Regions from separate parts of the Priestia sp. ABM2_011 genome, predicted to be linked through region 3. Evidence: riboswitches for the same ligand, from Rfam matches in the RefSeq annotation. Region 3 holds a riboswitch; each other region holds the start of a gene.
What was found. Region 3 has a riboswitch for S-adenosylmethionine ahead of ACXAE4_RS20760 (trans-sulfuration enzyme family protein). Riboswitches for the same ligand answer to the same signal wherever they lie in the genome.
Positions count from the first base shown of each region.

Region 1: linked by a shared signal. The riboswitch ahead of ACXAE4_RS08125 (hypothetical protein) and the one ahead of ACXAE4_RS20760 (trans-sulfuration enzyme family protein) in region 3 are both predicted to bind S-adenosylmethionine.
Region 2: linked by a shared signal. The riboswitch ahead of mtnK (S-methyl-5-thioribose kinase) and the one ahead of ACXAE4_RS20760 (trans-sulfuration enzyme family protein) in region 3 are both predicted to bind S-adenosylmethionine.

Region 1 is NZ_JBSWUB010000001.1:1,545,301-1,551,569, forward strand. It holds gene ACXAE4_RS08100 (DUF6044 family protein) at 1-1,372, shown strand, start outside; gene ACXAE4_RS08105 (glycosyltransferase family 2 protein) at 1,385-2,374, shown strand; gene ACXAE4_RS08110 (hypothetical protein) at 2,482-2,922, shown strand; gene ACXAE4_RS08115 (GNAT family N-acetyltransferase) at 3,004-3,450, shown strand; gene ACXAE4_RS08120 (hypothetical protein) at 3,489-3,758, opposite strand; SAM riboswitch class I at 3,880-3,981, shown strand; gene ACXAE4_RS08125 (hypothetical protein) at 4,045-4,389, shown strand; gene ACXAE4_RS08130 (DUF1540 domain-containing protein) at 4,490-4,648, shown strand; gene alaP (alanine permease AlaP) at 4,965-6,269, shown strand, end outside.
Region 2 is NZ_JBSWUB010000001.1:4,061,308-4,067,576, forward strand. It holds gene ACXAE4_RS21595 (pyridoxal phosphate-dependent aminotransferase) at 1-762, opposite strand, end outside; gene ACXAE4_RS21600 (carbon-nitrogen family hydrolase) at 875-1,657, shown strand; SAM riboswitch class I at 1,749-1,900, shown strand; gene mtnK (S-methyl-5-thioribose kinase) at 2,036-3,208, shown strand; gene mtnA (S-methyl-5-thioribose-1-phosphate isomerase) at 3,244-4,302, shown strand; gene ACXAE4_RS21615 (hypothetical protein) at 4,427-4,666, shown strand; gene ACXAE4_RS21620 (hypothetical protein) at 4,741-4,905, shown strand; gene ACXAE4_RS21625 (methylated-DNA--[protein]-cysteine S-methyltransferase) at 4,906-5,409, opposite strand; gene ACXAE4_RS21630 (PAS domain S-box protein) at 5,429-6,269, opposite strand, start outside.
Region 3 is NZ_JBSWUB010000001.1:3,897,223-3,903,491, reverse strand. It holds gene ACXAE4_RS20770 (spore coat protein) at 1-1,077, shown strand, start outside; gene ACXAE4_RS20765 (hypothetical protein) at 1,147-1,809, shown strand; SAM riboswitch class I at 1,976-2,093, shown strand; gene ACXAE4_RS20760 (trans-sulfuration enzyme family protein) at 2,165-3,310, shown strand; gene ACXAE4_RS20755 (trans-sulfuration enzyme family protein) at 3,294-4,475, shown strand; gene ACXAE4_RS20750 (hypothetical protein) at 4,510-4,776, opposite strand; gene ACXAE4_RS20745 (SIMPL domain-containing protein) at 4,839-5,498, opposite strand; gene putP (sodium/proline symporter PutP) at 5,599-6,269, opposite strand, start outside.

The DNA of each region.
Region 1 (6,269 bases), 2.4 Mb from region 3:
CACGCGCGTATTTGCTTTAATTGGAATGTATTTGTTATTAAAAAAGCATTTTATTAAAAGCAAGGATGCGTATGCGATTCGAGTGCTTGTATCGCTTGCTTTTGCACTTACGCCATTTTGGCCTTCGGGCATGCTGAGTACATTAGGACAGCCGCTGGCGCTGTGGGCGTTTTTAACCATTCGAAACCGCGAAGGAACGTGGAAGGAATGGCTTACACTTTTACTGCTCCCGTTTTACGCGAGCTTTGTGCTCGGGTTTTTCTTCTTTTTAGCAGCGATGGGGCTGCTATGGCTAAGAGACGTAGTAAAAAAACGAGCGTGGAATATTCCTTTTTTAAGCAGTATTGCAGCGATGACTGCTGTCTTTCTGCTCATTGAATACCGACTTGTTGATTCGCTTTTATTTCCGGAGGCCCCGACGAGTCGAAATGAATTTTTAAGCTCTACTCTAAGCTTTGGACATTCCGTTCGCCTTGCTTTGAAGAACTATACGCTCGGGCATACGCATGTAATGACGCTTCATACTTTTGTCATTTTACCGCTTTCTTTTGTCGTATTGTGGTTTGTTGCTCGAAATCGCAAGGAAAAGCTTGAAAAAACGTTTTTGCAGTTATTTATTCTTAATCTACTACTGTCGATTTGGTATGCGTTTTGGTTTTATAAAGGTTGGGAGCCGCTAAAAGAAAAATATCAGCTTTTTAATACGTTCAACTTTGCTAGATTTCACTTTTTACGCCCGCTCATTATTTATTTGATGTTTGCCGTTGGCGGCTATGTTTTGTGGAAAAGGAGCAAGGCGTGGAAAAAGTTTGTGTGGGTATGTTTGATTTTACAGCTGCTTTTGTTATTTATAGCAAATCCTGAACTTTACTATCGCTACAATCACGAGCCTTCAGTCAAAGAATTTTATGCTGTGCATCAATTTGATGAAATAAGCAGATATATTGGAAAACCTAAATCATCTTATCGCGTAGCGAGCATAGGGCTTCATCCATCAATTGCTCAGTATAACGGCTTTTATACGCTAGATACGTATAACAACTTCTATCCGTTAACATATAAACATGAGTTTCGCAAAATTATTGCCAAAGAGCTTGATAAAAATAAAAAACTAGAAAGCTACTATGATCATTGGGGCAATCGCTGCTATGTGTTTGTTAGCGAGCTAGGGAAAAAATATGATTACCGAAAAGACTCAACGAAAAAAATCCGTCATTTGCAGCTTAATATCAGCCAATTTAAGAAAATGGGCGGTCGCTATATTTTTTCAGCTGTGCCAATTGAAAATGCTGAAAGCGACGGTTTGCACTTTTTAAAAGCATTTAACGATAAACAGTCCGCTTGGAAAGTGTATGTATATGAAGCAAAGTAAGGGGGCAATAACATGAACAGACCTATTTTAACGATCGTGGTTCCATGCTACAACGAAGAAGAAGTATTCACAGAGACGTCTTTTCAATTAACTACTGTAGTAAAAGAACTGATTAATGAACGACTTGTATCAAGTGAAAGCACTATTTTATTTGTAGACGATGGAAGTAAAGACAGCACGTGGTCGCTTATTGAAAAAGAAAGCTGCAGCAATTTGTTTGTAAAAGGGTTAAAGTTAGCGCGAAATGTAGGACATCAAAATGCTTTGCTTGCAGGATTAGAAGTAGCTCATAAGCAATCTGACTGCGTCATTTCCATTGACGCGGATTTGCAAGATGATATCAGCGTCATTCGTACTTTTGTAGAGAAATATTGGCTCGGGTATGAAGTTGTATATGGCGTTCGAGACAGCAGAGAAACCGATACATTTTTCAAACGAACCACGGCAGTAGGGTTTTATCGTTTTATGAACAAGCTAGGAATTCAGCTCATTCAAAATCACGCTGATTTTCGCCTTATGAGCAAACGTGCTCTTGGTGAACTCATGAAATATAAAGAAGGAAACGTCTTTTTGCGGGGCCTTGTACCATTAGTAGGATTTCGCTCCACGGAAGTCACATATGACCGCAAAGAACGGACGGCGGGTGAGTCAAAATATCCGCTAAAGAAAATGCTCGCTTTTGCATTTGACGGGATTACGTCTTTTAGCGTAGCACCTATACGCTTACTGACGCTGCTTGGAGGAGCTTCGTTTCTCTTTAGTATTTTGTTTGGCATTTATGCGCTGATTCAAAAATATTTAGATCATACGCAAATTGGCTGGACGTCTCTTATTTTATCAATTTGGCTTGTAGGCGGCCTGCAGCTAATGGGAATAGGTCTTGTCGGAGAATACATTGGCAAGATTTTCAACGAAGTGAAACAGCGTCCTAAATATGCGATTGAAAGAGATTTATATACAAAACACTCGTTAGACAAACAAAAAGATTTGCTGATGCATTAATTAAGAAGCTTCTCCTGAATGGAGAGGCTTTTTTGTTAAAGTGTTTATCATAATTTTTAAGGTAATAGGAGATGCTACTACTAAAATTTCTAAGGAGATCAAAATCTATGAAAAGACTACTTTATACAGTCAGCACTTTTTGTTTTGTTTGGCTTGCTTTTGCAACCATTCATGTCAGCGCTCTTTCGATTGAGAAACTTCCAATGAAGAAATCATCTGAACAATGGTCGGTCGAACTGACAAAAGCGAGCATGACGGGAGATAATCAGCTAAAGTGGAAAAATAACGTCTATCATACATATGGATTAACCGTTGAAAACATTGGAAAAGACGTAGAGCGTGTGCAGGTCCAAGCTTTTAGGCACGAAGGAAAAAATAAGGCGAAATACAGCTTGTTTTCTCCTATTGAAAGGTCTAACTTAAGCAAAAGCGGTCAGCGTTTTCGCTATGCCAATTTTGCTGTTCCTGGAAAAGCGGCAGGCTTAGACATCATGATTAACTGGACGGATGAACAAGGCAACCATCAAGAACATTTTGAATTTAAATAAAAGTCTTCGCTTAGGCGAAGACTTTTTTTTGCAGGAATTTATCTCTGTATGTGGAAAACGAACACGAAAGGAGAGATTGTGATGATTGCAAAAGCTACTGAAGAAGAAATACAGGAAATTCGGACGAAATCTGCTGATGCGCTGTTTGAAGGAACAACGCATCAGTTTCAACCGTCAACTGAACGCGTAAATGAACTAATTGATAATGCCCTTGAAAAAGGGTGTTATTATTTAGTATCTAGACAAGAAAATAAACTTGCAGGCTGGGTTTTTGTCGGTCCATCTGCCGACTTCTTTTCAAAAGCAGAAATTGGCTTTATCTACGAGTTATATGTTTTACCAGAATACCGCGGGCAAGGTCTAGCCAAGCCGTTAATGCAAAAAGCAATTGATGAATTGTCTATCAAAGGATACCCTGAAATCAGACTCAGCGTTCATGCTGGGAATTTTGCACAGCATGTGTACCGTGAACTTGGATTTGTAGATAAACAAATATCAATGAGCCTACAGGTGGCAAAACGTCCGTAATGTTGGTGAATGTCAGCGAGTCCATAAAACATAAGATGTTATACATGCGATGAGGTTCGGTAATGAAAGTAAAAGCAAATAAGTAGCCCAAACGGTGCTTTTATCCAGTGATTCAACAGCTCCGGCACCTGTATTACCTGAGGAGGGGGATCTTCAAGCGCGTTCATAACTAAAGCCGCCGCTGCTAAAATAATCCCTCCAATGCTTCCGGTTGTTTTGACAATTGCAACGTGGAAAGTAGATGAAAAAGCAATGCTAAGAAGCAGCAGCAAGCTTCCCAAAAAAGCAGATAACATATATCGTTTCATGTGCTCACCATCCTTTATAAAATCATACCATATTTTACTTCTTTTTTCTTTTTATTGAAAAGCTATTGACGTAACCTATAAAACATATTAGAATAGTCAGAAATAATTTAAAAGCGAAATATTCTTATCTAGAGAGGTGGAGGGACTGGCCCTTTGAAGCCTCAGCAACCACAATCATTGAATGGTGCTAATTCCAGCATAGCCTAGCTCTGACAGATAAGAAGAGGAATCTTTTTCTATGATGAAATCCTCTTCTTAGGAAGAAACATTTCGTATAGAAAAGGTGATGACATTGAAAAATACACAACAGGCGCTAAGCGTTGATGATTATTTAGATCTATACTTGTTAGCAAAAGAACTAAAAGACGAAACGTGGCAGCAGGAAATTTTAGCCGCGCTAAAAACGAAGCAAAATCGTTCATTTGAAGACAAACAATCCGCACTCGTTCAAGAAATATGGGAAGATTTTAAACAGTTAAATGAAGATATTTCTTTTACGTATCGCTTAATTCAAGAAGAGCCAACTAATGAACAGTTTCAAGTTAAATTAAGGAACTTGAGAGAACGGCGGATCACGCTGAGTCGTGAATTATATTTAGCTAAAAAACAGTATGTTGAACACACGCAGTAAAAGGATCCGCTTGATAAACAAGCGGTTTTTTTGCATGTAAATGTTAGAAGCGTTCTATTTCGGGTAGTAAATAGATAAGACAAAAAAAGGAGGGATAACAGTGGCCCAAGGTGTATTATGTGAAGTGAATGAGTGCATGTATTGGAAATCGGGAAATAAATGCAGTGCAGAGTCCATTTACGTTGTGAGTCCTGAAAGTAGTCACCATGTTTCTGAAACGGAAGAACCTGGCTGTAAAACTTTTGAACCCGCGAGATAAATGCTAGTTTTATAAAAAAGCATAAAATGAACGATGCGCTGACGGAGTTGAGTCGGCGTTTTTCTATTTTTAAAAAAATACTATTACTTAGGTGCGATAATAAATACATAGTAAAAAAGCAGTGTCTACGTCTAATTGTGCGTTTAAACAAAATGATACGATAATTTTTTTGTTTTTCGACAAAAGAAAAACGAGAGAAAGGTGATAGAATACAAATATACAGCCTAGCTGACTTTTAGCATAAATTTATATGAAAGCGCTAACAAAAAAGCTGTATTCATCTCGTTTTGACAGATTGGAAAAAGGGGAGACGTTTATGCAGGGGAAAACTCAGGGGAAAGAATTGAAACGCGGGTTAGAAGAAAGACATGTGACGCTGATGTCCTTAGGAGCAGCCATAGGGGTAGGGCTGTTTCTTGGATCTGCATCTGCTATTAAATTAGCAGGGCCGGGAATATTATTGGCGTATGGATTTAGCGGAATGATTATGTTTTTTATTATGAGAGCACTTGGAGAAATGGCGATTCAAAAACCTGTTGCAGGTTCATTCAGCAAGTACGCGCGCGACTATTTAGGGCCCCTTGCTGGTTATCTAACAGGTTGGAACTACTGGTTTTTATGGGTTGTAACATGTATGGCTGAAATTACAGCCGTTGGTATTTATATGGGATATTGGTATCCGGATGTACCAAACTGGATTTGGGCGTTATCGGCGCTTGTCATCATGACAACAGTTAACTTCTTAGCTGTTAAGGCATATGGTGAACTGGAATTTTGGTTTGCACTTATTAAAATTTTAGCGATTGTGTTAATGATTGCCGTTGGATTATTAATGATTGTGTTTGGAATCGGGAACGGCGGCGTTGCGACGGGTATTAAAAACTTATGGGACAACGGCGGGCTGTTCCCGAACGGATTCAAAGGTATTTTACTGTCGCTGCAAATGGTTATGTTTGCATATTTAGGAATTGAAATGATCGGCGTTACCGCGGGAGAAGTGAAAAATCCAGAAAAATCTCTAGCAAGAGCGATTGATTCGGTCTTTTGGCGTATTCTTATTTTCTACGTTGGTGCATTATTTGTCATTATGTCGATTTATCCTTGGCAAGAAATTGGTTCACAGGGAAGCCCGTTTGTATTAACATTTGAAAAAATCGGGATTCCAGCAGCGGCAGGCATTATTAACTTTGTGGTGCTAACAGCAGCTCTTTCTTCTTGTAACAGCGGTATTTTTAGTACAGGCCGTATGCTGTTTAACTTAGCAGAGCACGGAGAAGCTCCAAAAGGATACGGTCAGCTGACAAAAGGCGGCGTACCTGGAAAAGCTGTTTTAGCATCAGCGGGTGCGTTATTAGTCGGAGTAGCGTTAAACTACATTGTGCCTGCCAAAGTATTTACGTGGGTAACAAGCATTGCAACATTCGGTGCGATTTGGACTTGGGGAATTATTTTGCTTTCTCAAATTAAGTATCGCAAAACGCTAAAAAAAGGTGAAGAGGCAAAGTTAAAATACAAAATGCCTTTATTTCCGTTAACGTCTTATGTGTCACTTGCGTTCCTAGCGCTGGTGGTTGTTCTTATGGCGTACAATCCAGATACAAGAATTGCAGTTGTTATCGGA
Region 2 (6,269 bases), 160 kb from region 3:
TACAGCAAATCCAACTCGCCATCCCGCCATGTTATACGTTTTAGAAAGAGTATAAATTTCAATTCCCGTCTCTTTTGCACCAGGAGTCTGTAAAAAGCTGATTGGCTTTTTACCATCAAATCCAATGGCTCCGTAGGCAAAGTCGTGTACCACACAAATATCGTGCTTGGCAGCAAACGCCACGGTGTCTTCAAAAAATTCTGCCGTTGCCACTGCACCGGTAGGATTATTCGGATAGTTTAAAAACATGAGCTTTGCCTGTTCTTTAGCACGTTCACCTATCTCTTCGTATACGGGCAGAAAATGATTTTCAGCCGTGAGCGGCATCACTTCCATCTTTGCTTTTGCAAGCTCTACTCCAGACCAGTAATCAGGATATCCAGGATCCGGAACCAGCACCGTATCTCCAGGGTTTAATAAGCACTGCGGAATTTCTACAAGTCCACCCTTCCCGCCAAACAAAATAGCTACTTCTTTTTCAGGATCCACATCAACGCCATATTCTCGTTTATAAAAAGTCGCAACGGCCTCTTTTAAAAACTGGTGCCCCCGAAATGGAGAATATTTATGATGCATAGGATTAGCACTTGCTTTTTGGAGTGTTTCTACAATATGTGAAGGAGTAGGCTGATCAGGATTTCCCTGCCCTAAGTTAATAACGTCGTGCCCTTGGGCCATTACTTTTCCTACCTTGCCTACAAGTGATGCAAAAAATTGTTTTGGTAAACTTTTTAATAGTTCCGATTGCTCAAATTGTTTCATCATCGCACACCTTCTCAAAAAATTCTTGAAATTCTAGTCACAAATAATATATTGTAATACTCAACTTGTAAAGTCATTTTTTTCAACTACTAAAAAAAGGACGGATGATAAAGTGAGTGTAAAAATCACGTGTTTGCAGCTTGATATTGCGTTTGGAAACCCAACTAAAAACCGAAAATATATTCAACAAAAAATGACGGAAGCTCTAAAAGAAAACCCTGACATCCTTGTGCTTCCTGAGCTATGGGATACAGCTTATGATTTGACGCGGCTAGACGAAATTGCCGATGATGAAGGACAGCAGGCCAAGCAATTAATCTCTCAATTTGCTAAAACGAACGAAGTAAATATTGTGGCAGGTTCGATCGCGAAAAAAACAGAGCAAGGCGTCACAAATACGATGTATATTTTTGACCGAAAAGGTCGTGAAGTATCACAATACAGTAAGCTGCACTTATTTAAATTAATGGATGAGCACCTCTATCTAGAAGCAGGAACAGCAAAAAATCTTTTTACACTTGAACAGTCTTTATGCGCAGGAGTTATTTGTTACGATATTCGTTTTCCAGAATGGATTCGCGTGCATACTAGCAGCGGAGCAGAAGTCTTATTTGTTGTTGCTCAGTGGCCGGCTCCAAGACTTGCCCATTGGAAAGCACTGCTCATTAGCCGCGCAATCGAAAATCAATGCTATGTAATCGCGTGTAATCGTGTAGGCCAAGATCCTAATAACACATTTGCCGGACATTCCTTAGTCATCGATCCGTGGGGAGAAATAATCGCTGAAGCTGGCGATAGCGAAGAACTTTTAAGTGCCGACGTTAACCTGGAACTTGTAAAAGAAATTCGTAAACAAATTCCTGTCTTTACAGATCGCCGCACAGAATTTTATTAATTATGTATTGACAGCCGTTTTTTTGCATGATACGATTTTCACCAGATAACATAAAATTTTCAAACAAATCAAAATTGAATAAGTAATCGTACTCTTATCAAGAGTTGGCTGAGGGATTTGGCCCTGTGAAGCCCAGCAACCGACCGTCATTCCATCCTAAGATGGATCACACCCGTAAAACATGTTTTTACAAAGGCACGGTGCTAATTCCAACAGAAAGTAATTCTTTCTGGCAGATAAGAGGTTTGAACACTACAATCAAGCCTCTTTCCAACGAAAGAGGCTTTTATATTTTCTAAAATTATAAAAGCCTCCATACATTCTTAAACCTATTAACTTAGTAAACAAATCAGTTTAATAAACTATGGAGGGATTCTAATGTCAACAACAAAAACAGAGAAGTATCAGCCTTTAACAGAAATTTCAGCAATCAAACTTGTGAAAAAGCTAGGTCTCTTTGATGCCACAGAAGCACTGACTGCCCGTGAAATCGGTGATGGCAACTTAAATCTCGTCTTTCACATCATAAATGATCAAACGAATAAATCCATTATCGTCAAACAAGCACTTCCTTATGCAAAAGTTGTAGGCGAGAGCTGGCCTCTATCCTTGAACCGTGCCACGATTGAAAGCAATGCGCTCAAGCAATTCGGTGCATTTACCCCTGAACTCGTACCAGCTGTGTATTACCACGATGAAACGCTTGCTGTTACGGTCATGGAAGATCTGTCTCATTTAACGATTTCCCGCGCCGGACTTATTCAAGGAGAAAGTTATCCCCTGCTTTCACAGCATATCGGTTCTTTTCTAGGACATATTGCGTTCAAAACGTCGGATTTTGCCTTAAAGCCTCAGGATAAAAAAGAAGAAGTCGTCAAGTACAGCAATCCGGACTTATGCAATATTACGGAAGATTTAGTTTTTACAGATCCTTTTTTTGATATCGATACAAATGAATTTGAAGAAGCGCTGCGTCCTGATGTAGAAGAATTGTGGAACGATGGAGATGTAAAGTTACAAGCAGCAAAATTAAAATATAAATTTTTAACAAATGCCCAAACGCTAATTCACGGTGATTTACATACAGGAAGCATATTTGCTAGCAGTCAAGAAACGAAAGTGATTGATCCAGAGTTTGCTTTTTACGGTCCGTTTGGATTCGATTTAGGCCAATTTGTTGCAAATTTATTTTTAAATGCTCTTTCTCGAAAAACAGATCGCGAACCGTTATTTGCACACATTACGAACACATGGAACGTATTTAAAGATACCTTTACTGCGCTTTGGCATTCTGAAAACACTGAACCTTTCGCTAAAGATGAGCGCTTGTTACATGAAATTTTAACGCAAACGTGGCAAGATGCTGTTGGATATGCAGGGTGTGAAATCATTCGACGTACGATTGGCTTAGCTCACGTGGCGGACTTAGACGAAATTTCTTCAGAGGAAAGAAAAATTAACGCTAAACGTACTGCGTTAAAAATTGGACGCTATTTACTTCTGCACCAACAAGACGTTTCACCAAATGAATTTGAACATTTACTTCGATAACGAATAATGTACACAATGAAAGGATCGGTATCAGCATGACAAATACACTATCACTTCCGCGCTCAGTGGAATGGAATGAATCATATATTACTTTATTAGATCAGCAGCAGCTTCCTGGCAAAGTTGAATATATTAAGCTGCAAACCATTAAAGACGTATGGGATGCTATCACTACCTTGAAAGTACGCGGAGCCCCTGCAATTGGCATTACGGCGGCTTTTGGTCTTGCTCTTTCTGCGCTTAGCTATGACACGGATTCAGTCAAGGAATTTAACAAAAAGCTAGCTCTAGATCAACAGTATTTAGCTAGTTCACGCCCGACTGCCGTCAATTTATTTTGGGCATTGGACCGCGTAGCGAAAAGCGCTGAATCCGCTTCGTCCGTTAATGAAGCTAAAACAAAAGTTGTTCATGAAGCGATTCAAATTCAAGTAGAAGATGAAGAAACGTGCTACCGAATTGGAGATCATGCCCTTTCTTTATTTAAAAAGAAAGATAAAATCATGACAATATGTAATGCTGGTTCAATTGCTACAGCTTATTATGGAACAGCATTAGCACCTTTTCACTTGTCTAAGCAGCGCGATATTCCGCTTGAAGTATTTGCTTGTGAAACAAGACCCGTTCTTCAAGGTTCTCGCTTAACAGCATGGGAACTTCAGCAGTCGGGAGTAGACGTTACGCTGATTACGGATAATATGGCTGCTCATACCATTAAAACAAAAGGAATTAATGGGATCATTGTAGGTGCTGACCGCATTGCAGCAAATGGCGATACGGCTAACAAAATTGGAACGTATGGACTTGCTCTTTTAGCGAAAGCATTCGGTATTCCATTTTACGTAGCAGCGCCGCAGTCCACATTTGATTTATCTATTCAAGACGGAAGCAGCATCCCTATTGAAGAACGTTCACCTAAAGAAGTAACGCACATTGGAGATACGCAAATTGCTCCAGACGGAATCTCTGTGTACAATCCAGCTTTTGATGTGACGCCAAGCGAACTGATTACGGCCATTATTACAGAGCATGGAGTTATCCATTCCCCGTCTTTTGAATCCATTCAAAAAGTTTTGCTGCAATCTGCTCAATAACAAGAGGCTGGGACAAAAGTATTTTAGCCCCACTGCAAAACGAACCACTAATCAACATGTTGATTAGTGGTTCGTTTTTTTGTGATGGTAAATATCGTTTTATCTGTTTCGTTCCCTCTAGCAGTTGATTGGAGGGCAAGGCGAAGACTCCTGCGGGGAAAACGGAAGGGGTGAGACCCCGCAGGAGCGCAAGCGACGAGGAGGCTCAGCGGCCGCCCGCGGAAAGCGAAGTCTTGCACGGAAATCAACTGCGGTGTCACAAGCGGTTCAGTTCATCTATACGAGTTGTTCATCTTTAGATGACATTGATTTTGTTATGTCTCAACCTTTTTTATTAAACAGCGCTTTTTGGCTGCATTTGTAACACAATTGTAACAGTACTCTCTGATTTTTCTACATATATTATAGGGGATTCTTTTTGAATAAGGAGGAGTAAAAATGAGTGCAGAGCAAAAAACGGATAAAAACAAAGCGTTGAATCGCAAGCAGCAATATCAGCTATTCGATTTATCCAAAGATGAAGAACTAAATTCCCTCCCTTCTCCTCAGCAAATTGACGGTGTTTTTGTGCAGGGAGAAGGCTGGAAATTAGACGGTGAATAGTTATTTTAACTCCAGAGCGCCTTTTGCTACATTTCTTTCAAGCATTAATAGTTTTTCTTTTATATGAGTTTGGGAACCTGCATAACCTGTTAAAGCTCCATTTTTACCAATAACACGGTGACAAGGTAAAATAATAGGCAGTGGATTTCGACGATTCGCTTGTCCCACAGCCCTTACGGCTTTAGAGCGATTAACAGACTCCGCTACATCACTATAAGACCACGTTTGTCCATAAGGTATACCTTTAAGCGTTAACCACACTTCTTTTTGAAAGTCTGTTCCTTTTATATCCAAAGGCACATCAAATGTTAGCGTGCGCCCTTCAGCATAATCCTGAAGCTGCCGCTTCGCTTCTTTCACAAGGTGATAATTCTCGTCATGGACAAGTTTTTTAAGCTGCTCGTTGTGATCATCGCTATCAAACCAAATATGTTGAACCCCTTTTTCCGAGGCTACAATATAAATTTTCAAATCAGAAAATAAGTTCATTTCTCCATAGTACATACTCGCTTATCCTTTCTGTTTAGGCTGGAAGAATAACACGAAAAGCTGTTCCTTCTCCTATTTTGCTTTCCACTTCAATTCGCCCTTTATGTTCTTCGATAATTTTATATGAGACCATCAAACCGAGCCCCGTTCCTTTTTCTTTTGTCGTATAAAATGGTTCTCCTAAGCGCTTGATGCGCTCTTCGGGCATTCCGTCTCCTTGATCTCGAATGGAGACCGTCACGTAGTGCGGCTCTGTAGAATAGACCTCAACAAAAATTCTTCCCCCGTTTGACGTAACTTCAATTGCGTTTTTAATTACATTTATTAGTACTTGTTTAATTTGGTTCGGCTCGCAGTATACCATTGGCAGCTGAGGGGACACACTTAGTTCAAACTGAATATTTTCTAAAAGCGCTTGAGCATTTAATAAATCAATCGTTTCTTTAACAACCGCAGCTAGATTTTTCTTTTCGAACTTTACGGCCTGTGGCTTAGCGAGTACTAGAAACTCTGTAATAATGGTTTCGATTCTTTTTAATTCGGATTTAATAATATCAAAATAAAGAGAGTGATCTTCTTGAATGCTGCTTTCTAGCAGCTGAACAAACCCTTTTAAAGCCGTCATCGGGTTGCGGATTTCATGCGCAATCCCAGCTGCTAACTGTCCGACTACTTGAAGCGTATCCGATTTCCGAATCTGCTCCTGCATTTGATTTCGTTCCGTTACGTCTCTTAAAAGCGTCATATATAGACCTGGCAAGATATCTTTTTTCGTAGAGAATTCGATGTTTTTAACTTTTTCGTTCCCCGTAACGTACGTAATCTCTCCTTCAGCTTCCCCTTTTTGCTCAATTGTTTCTTTATGCTCAATGACC
Region 3 (6,269 bases):
AGTAACTATTACTACGACCAAAATCAAGATCAAACTCAAAATGCAAATCGTAGTCGCGCTCGCAAAGTTCAACAAGCTGAAAGCACGGGCTACTCTGCCCATTTTAAACCACTAAAAGGGAGAGTAGTGACTGTATATCGCGGGGGGCCTGAATCTAAAACGGGATATTTAATTGACGTTCAATCAGATTATTTAACACTTGCTCTTGAAACAAATCAAAATAACAACCAGCAAAATAATCAGCCGGCTCAGCTTATTCCACAGCAGCAGTATACATTTATTTATTATCAGCTTGCCCATGTTAAAAGCATTACAGAGGATACGAAGTCTAATTCGGCACAAACATTTTCTGGATTTAATAGTGAAGTAGAACTTCACAGAGCTAACACATTTGCAGGTACTCTATTATTAATGAAAGATAAGCAGGTGCAAATAAATCAAGGTGGTCCAGAGAAGAAAGTGGGTAAAATCCTTGACGTATTAGGCTCATTTGAATCTGCGTATGTCGTATTATTAACAGAAGATGACGGCGTCGTTTATATCAATGTAGAGCATATAAAGAGTGTAAGTGAAGTTGTAAGCAAAAATACACCTGTTGTTCCGCAAAATCCATTATTAGTTGAAGAAACACCTGATTATATCAAAGCGAAAAGTTTTAATGAACTGTTTGAAGAGTTTTCACATAGATGGGTAGCTATTAACGGTGGAGGCCCAGAGGCTGTGGAAGGTGTATTAGTTCAAAGCCGCAGTGGAAACTTTACTCTTGTACAAAATAATCAAGTTTTACGTTTACAACCAAGACACGTAAAAACCATTGCCTTAGGATCAAAAGGATCTTTCAAGCAAAATGAAGAAAATTCTGAGCAAAATGGAGATACAAATGAAGAAGATTCTATGCAAGAGTCAACTACAGTAGATAGAACCGGAGGTCGCACGGATGGCCGTACTGGAGACCGTACCGGAAGACGTACAGGAGGTCGCACAGACGATCGCTCGGGAGGACGCCGTACGGGTTCACGCTCTTCAACACCAGGTGAAAAAGTTATTAAAACGAAAAATTATCGTTGGAAAGCATGACGAACTGGAACGTAAAAGGTGCTTATAAAGCACCTTTTCTATCATATAGGAAAAAGGAGGAGAATGAGAATGAGTATGAATCATTATATTGATAAAATTGTTGAAGTCGATATATCAGGGAAAACAACGTTTATAGGAAAACTTGTTGATCTCGGGTTAGATGTAATGGTTTTATATAATGGACATGATTATTTGTATATTCCTCTTTTACACATACATCGCTTGCGAGAGGTTTCAGAAGAAGATTATACACCTTTACGAACCATAGAAGAGAACTTAATAGAAGAAAGTCAGCGGATTTCTTATCGTAATATTTTACAGCAGGCAAAAGGAAAATTTATTGAAATTTATGTAACAGGAGGAAAATCATTGCATGGCTATATTACAAGCGTGCTGAATGATTATCTTGTGTTTTATTCTCCAGTATATAAAAATGTCTTTGTTTCTTTACATCATTTGAAATGGCTTACCCCTTATAGTAATGAGTTAACCCCTTATTCTTTAAGTGACAAAGAGCTCCCAGTAAGGCCTGCCTCTGCACCTTTTGTCAGAAACTTTGAAGAGCAGCTTAAAAAATATGAAAATCAACTGGTCGTATTAGATTTAGGGGATCAATCAGAAAAAATTGGCGTACTTAAAGAAGTTTCTAATAATATTGTTGAACTAATTACGGCAAATGGAGAAAGTATGTACTGGAAGTTAGCTCACGTAAAATCTGTGCACTTGCCTTAGAAAAAGAGACCTTGGTGTCGTCTCTTTTTTTATGTGCTTATCAGGACAAGTATATTGAATAAACAAATGAGATGATTTAAATTTTTTAGAAAATTATGTTGACAATAAAGAAAATCTTTATTAAAGTTAGTAACAACAAACGTTAACCACCAACAATTATATAGAACTCTTATCAAGAGTGGCGGAGGGACTGGCCCTGCGATGCCCGGCAACCATCAAATGAAACATTCATTTGAACGGTGCTAATTCCTGTGGAACATCAGTATTGTTCTAACAGATGAGAGAAATCGTGTATAAACGAACACTCTTCCATCTGTGAAGAGTGTTTTTTATTTTGAGTTAAGGAGAGAAATAGATGAAAATTGAAACTTTATTAGTTCGTTCAGGAGTAGGTCGTGACCCTTCAACAGGTTCTATTACAACACCCATTTACCAAGCATCAACATTTGCTCATCCTGCTTTAGGGCAAAGTACGGGATTTGACTATGCACGTACGGCAAACCCTACTCGTACAGCATTGGAAGAAGCAATTGCTGCTTTAGAAAAAGGCGAAGTAGGAGTAGCATTCGCTTCAGGAATGGCGGGTGTAATGGCAGTTTTAGCACTATTTAAAAACGGAGATCATTTAATTGTATCAGAGGATTTATACGGAGGAACGTACCGAGTACTAAATGAAATCTTTTCAGAGCAAGGAATTACTGTTTCGTACGTCAACACAGCCCATCTCGAGCAAGTAAAAGATGCGCTTCGTCCCAACACGAAAGCTCTATTTATTGAAACACCTACAAATCCAATGATGCACGTGACTGATTTGCCAGAAGCAATTGCGTTAGCTAAACAGCATGATTTGCTTACTATCGTTGACAATACATTCATGTCCCCTTACTATCAGCGTCCTTTAGAGCTCGGAGCAGATATTGTGATACATAGTGCAAGCAAATACATTGGGGGTCATAATGATGTAGTTGCTGGTCTTGTAGTCGCTCGATGTAGTAGCTTAGGAGAGAAAATTCGTTTTTATCAAAATGCAGCTGGGGCAATCTTAGGTCCACAGGATAGCTGGCTGTTATTGCGCGGTATTAAGACGCTAGCGCTTCGTATGGAAAAACATAACGAAAACGCACTGAAAATTGCAAATTGGCTTACTGCTCATGATTCCGTGGAAAAAGTGTATTACCCTGGTCTTGAAACACATCCGGGCTATGAAATCATGAAGAAACAAGCAACTGGATTTGGAGGCATGATTTCTTTTGCTGTCTCACACCCTAACATCGTGTCAGTACTTTTAGAAAATGTTAAAGTTATTACATTTGCAGAAAGCTTAGGAGGCGTGGAAAGTTTAATGACATTCCCAGCTCGTCAAACACACGCTGATATTCCGGAGGAAATTCGAAATCGTGTCGGAGTAACAAACTGTTTACTTCGATTATCAGTTGGAATTGAGCACGCAGATGATTTAATTAAAGATTTGAAGGAGGCATTTGATGCATACCAACAATAATAAACATAGATTTGGTACGAACTTAATTCATGCAAATACAGGAATTGACGGTCATTTTGGAGCGGTTAACGTACCTATTTATCAGGTATCTACATTTAATCAAGAAGATGAGACGAACAACGGCCGCTATGACTATTCTCGTTCAGGAAACCCAACGCGTGAGGCTTTAGAAAACACTATTGCTCAGCTAGAAAATGGATACGCTGGTTTTGCTTTTTCATCAGGTATGGCTGCTATTTCATCGGTGTTATCTATTTTTGAATCAGGAGATGAAATTTTAGTTTCACACGATACGTACGGCGGGACATATCGTGTATTAACACGACTATTTTCAAAGTTTGGTATCAAAACAACTTTTGTTGATACAACGAAGGTTGAGAAAGTAGAAGAAGCTATCACAAAAGATACGAAGGCTATTTATATCGAAAGCCCTTCAAATCCATTTTTACAGGTAACGGATATTAAAGCAGTAGCAAGTTTGGCGAAGGAGCACAATCTCCTTACAATTGTGGATAACACGTTTTTAACACCTTATCTACAGCAGCCGATTGACCTTGGTGTAAATATTGTCATTCATAGTGCTACAAAATATATCAGCGGCCACAGTGACGTCATTGGCGGTTTAGTTGTAGTAAGCGATGAAAAGCTAGCGGAAGAAGTAAAGTTTGTACAAAATGCTTTTGGTGCTATCTTGGGGCCACAGGATTGTTTTTTACTGCTTCGAGGCATTAAGACATTAAAAGTTCGTTTAGATCAGCAGTTAAAAACAGCGCTGCAGTTTGCAAAGTGGCTTGAAGAACAATCTCTAGTGAGCCGTGTATACTACCCAGGCTTAAAAAGTCATCCGGACCACAAACTCATTTCAGAACAAGCAAATGGATACGGAGCTATGATTTCTTTCCAAGTGCAGGATGAAGAAGTAGCACGACATATTTTACAAGGAGTCAAATTAGCTTCAATTGGAGTTAGTCTAGGTGCAGTTGAATCCATTCTCACGCATCCTGCAACAATGTCTCATGCAAGTATCCCAAAAGAAGTACGTGAAGAAAAAGGAATTACTGATTCACTTCTTCGCCTTTCAGTAGGGCTAGAGGAATTCGAGGATTTGAAGCAAGACTTTAACGCTGTTTTTCAAAGCTTAGAAGAAAAAGCGTTAATTAAATAAAAAAAGGACTTCCATTAAGGAAGTCCTTTTTTTGTTATATACAGCTATCTAAAAGGTTTGTGTATAGGGACGTAAGCGCAACTTTTTCATCAGAGGAAAGACTGCTGTTTAGAATTCTTTTTATGCCAAGATGATATTTTACATACGGTGTTTGCCGAACGCGTGGATGAGTCATTTCATCTTTTAAATCTTTCAGAATGGCTTCGTGAAGCTGATCTTCACTTGTCAGGGCTTGTTTAGAAGCGAAAGAACGGTTCAACCATAGGGTCTGATAAGCTGCTAGTAAATGTTCAGAAGTCATTGTGCAAAGAGCTCCTTTAGATTAGTTTCTTCATTATAATAATCTATAGTTTATCATAAGTATTAATACGTGTACGTAACTTTTACAGAAGCGGATACAGTCAAGGACTGAGCTTGGATAGGGGGAGAGGCTGCTAATAACTTAGGCGAGGAGCCAGATGACTGATAGACGGGGCCTTCTTCGATTAAAATGGGGATTTGGTTAATAGGGAGCTGCAGCGTGTTGGCAATGGTAAAGGCCTTTTCTTTAGCGTTAAGCAAAGCTTTACTTATCGCTTCTTGTTCATATTTATCATCATTTGTAACGTGAAATTGAAGATCTTGCGCTACGTTGGCTCCGCTTGAAAACGTAGCGTTATAAACATCGCCAGCTTGTTTTACATCTTGTACTCTTACTCTAAACAAATGCTGTACTTCGTATCCTGTAAGAGTCGATTTTCCATCGCTGTAATCATATTTAGGATTTATAGTGAATGAAGCTGTTTCAATTTGCTGGTCATTGATTCCAAGTTTTTGTATCTCTTGCAGCAGAGTATTTGAAACAGCTGAATTTTCTTTTAAGGCTTCTTGAACGTCTCGGTTTTCCGTGCGCGTTCCAATCGTCATGGAAATTTCATTTGGAATGGCTGAAGCACTTCCTTCACCAGTTACTTTAATTTCTCTATTTTGTGTATCTGCGCGCAGTGGCTGTGTAGGTTCATAAGGGAAATAAGAATGTTGCATGTAAAAACCCTCCTTAATCCGTCTTTAGTACATATATATGACTGCAGGGCTTGCATTAAAAGCAAAAAGTACACAAGTCGTAACTTGTGTACTTTTTTTACTATTTTGTATGCTGTTCTAATACGCTTTCCATGTTTCTAAATTGATCTTCTACAGCTTCTGAAGGCTTTTTTGTTAACAGACTTACTACAATAACAGCCAGCAAGCTTAAGAAAAATCCAGGAATCATTTCGTAAAGGGCATCTTTCAATGGAGTATTTACCCAAATTAATACTGTAGCTGCACCTACAATCATTCCTGCAAGGGCTCCCCATCTAGTCATACGCTTCCAGTAAAGACTTAGTAAAATGGCCGGGCCAAATGCAGAACCAAATCCAGCCCATGCGTATCCGACAAGTCCTAAAATCGTATCACTAGGCTTTAAAGAAAGCAAAATACCAATAATTGCAACACCTAAAACCGCAGCTCTTCCGACTGTTACAAGCTCTTTGTCAGAGGCTTTACGTCGGAAAAATGTTTTATAAAAATCTTCTGTAACAGAGCTTGCCGTTACAAGCAGCTGAGAAGAAATAGTACTCATAATCGCTGCCAATAAAGCTGCATATAAAAATCCAGTAATTAATGGATTAAATAAAACATCAGCAAATTTAATAAAGATTGTTTCAGGATCCCCAAGTTTCATCCCAGTTTGATCCACATAAGCAATTCCAACAAGACCCGTTAACATAGCGCCAATGATTGATAGGATCATCCAGCTCATACCGATACGAC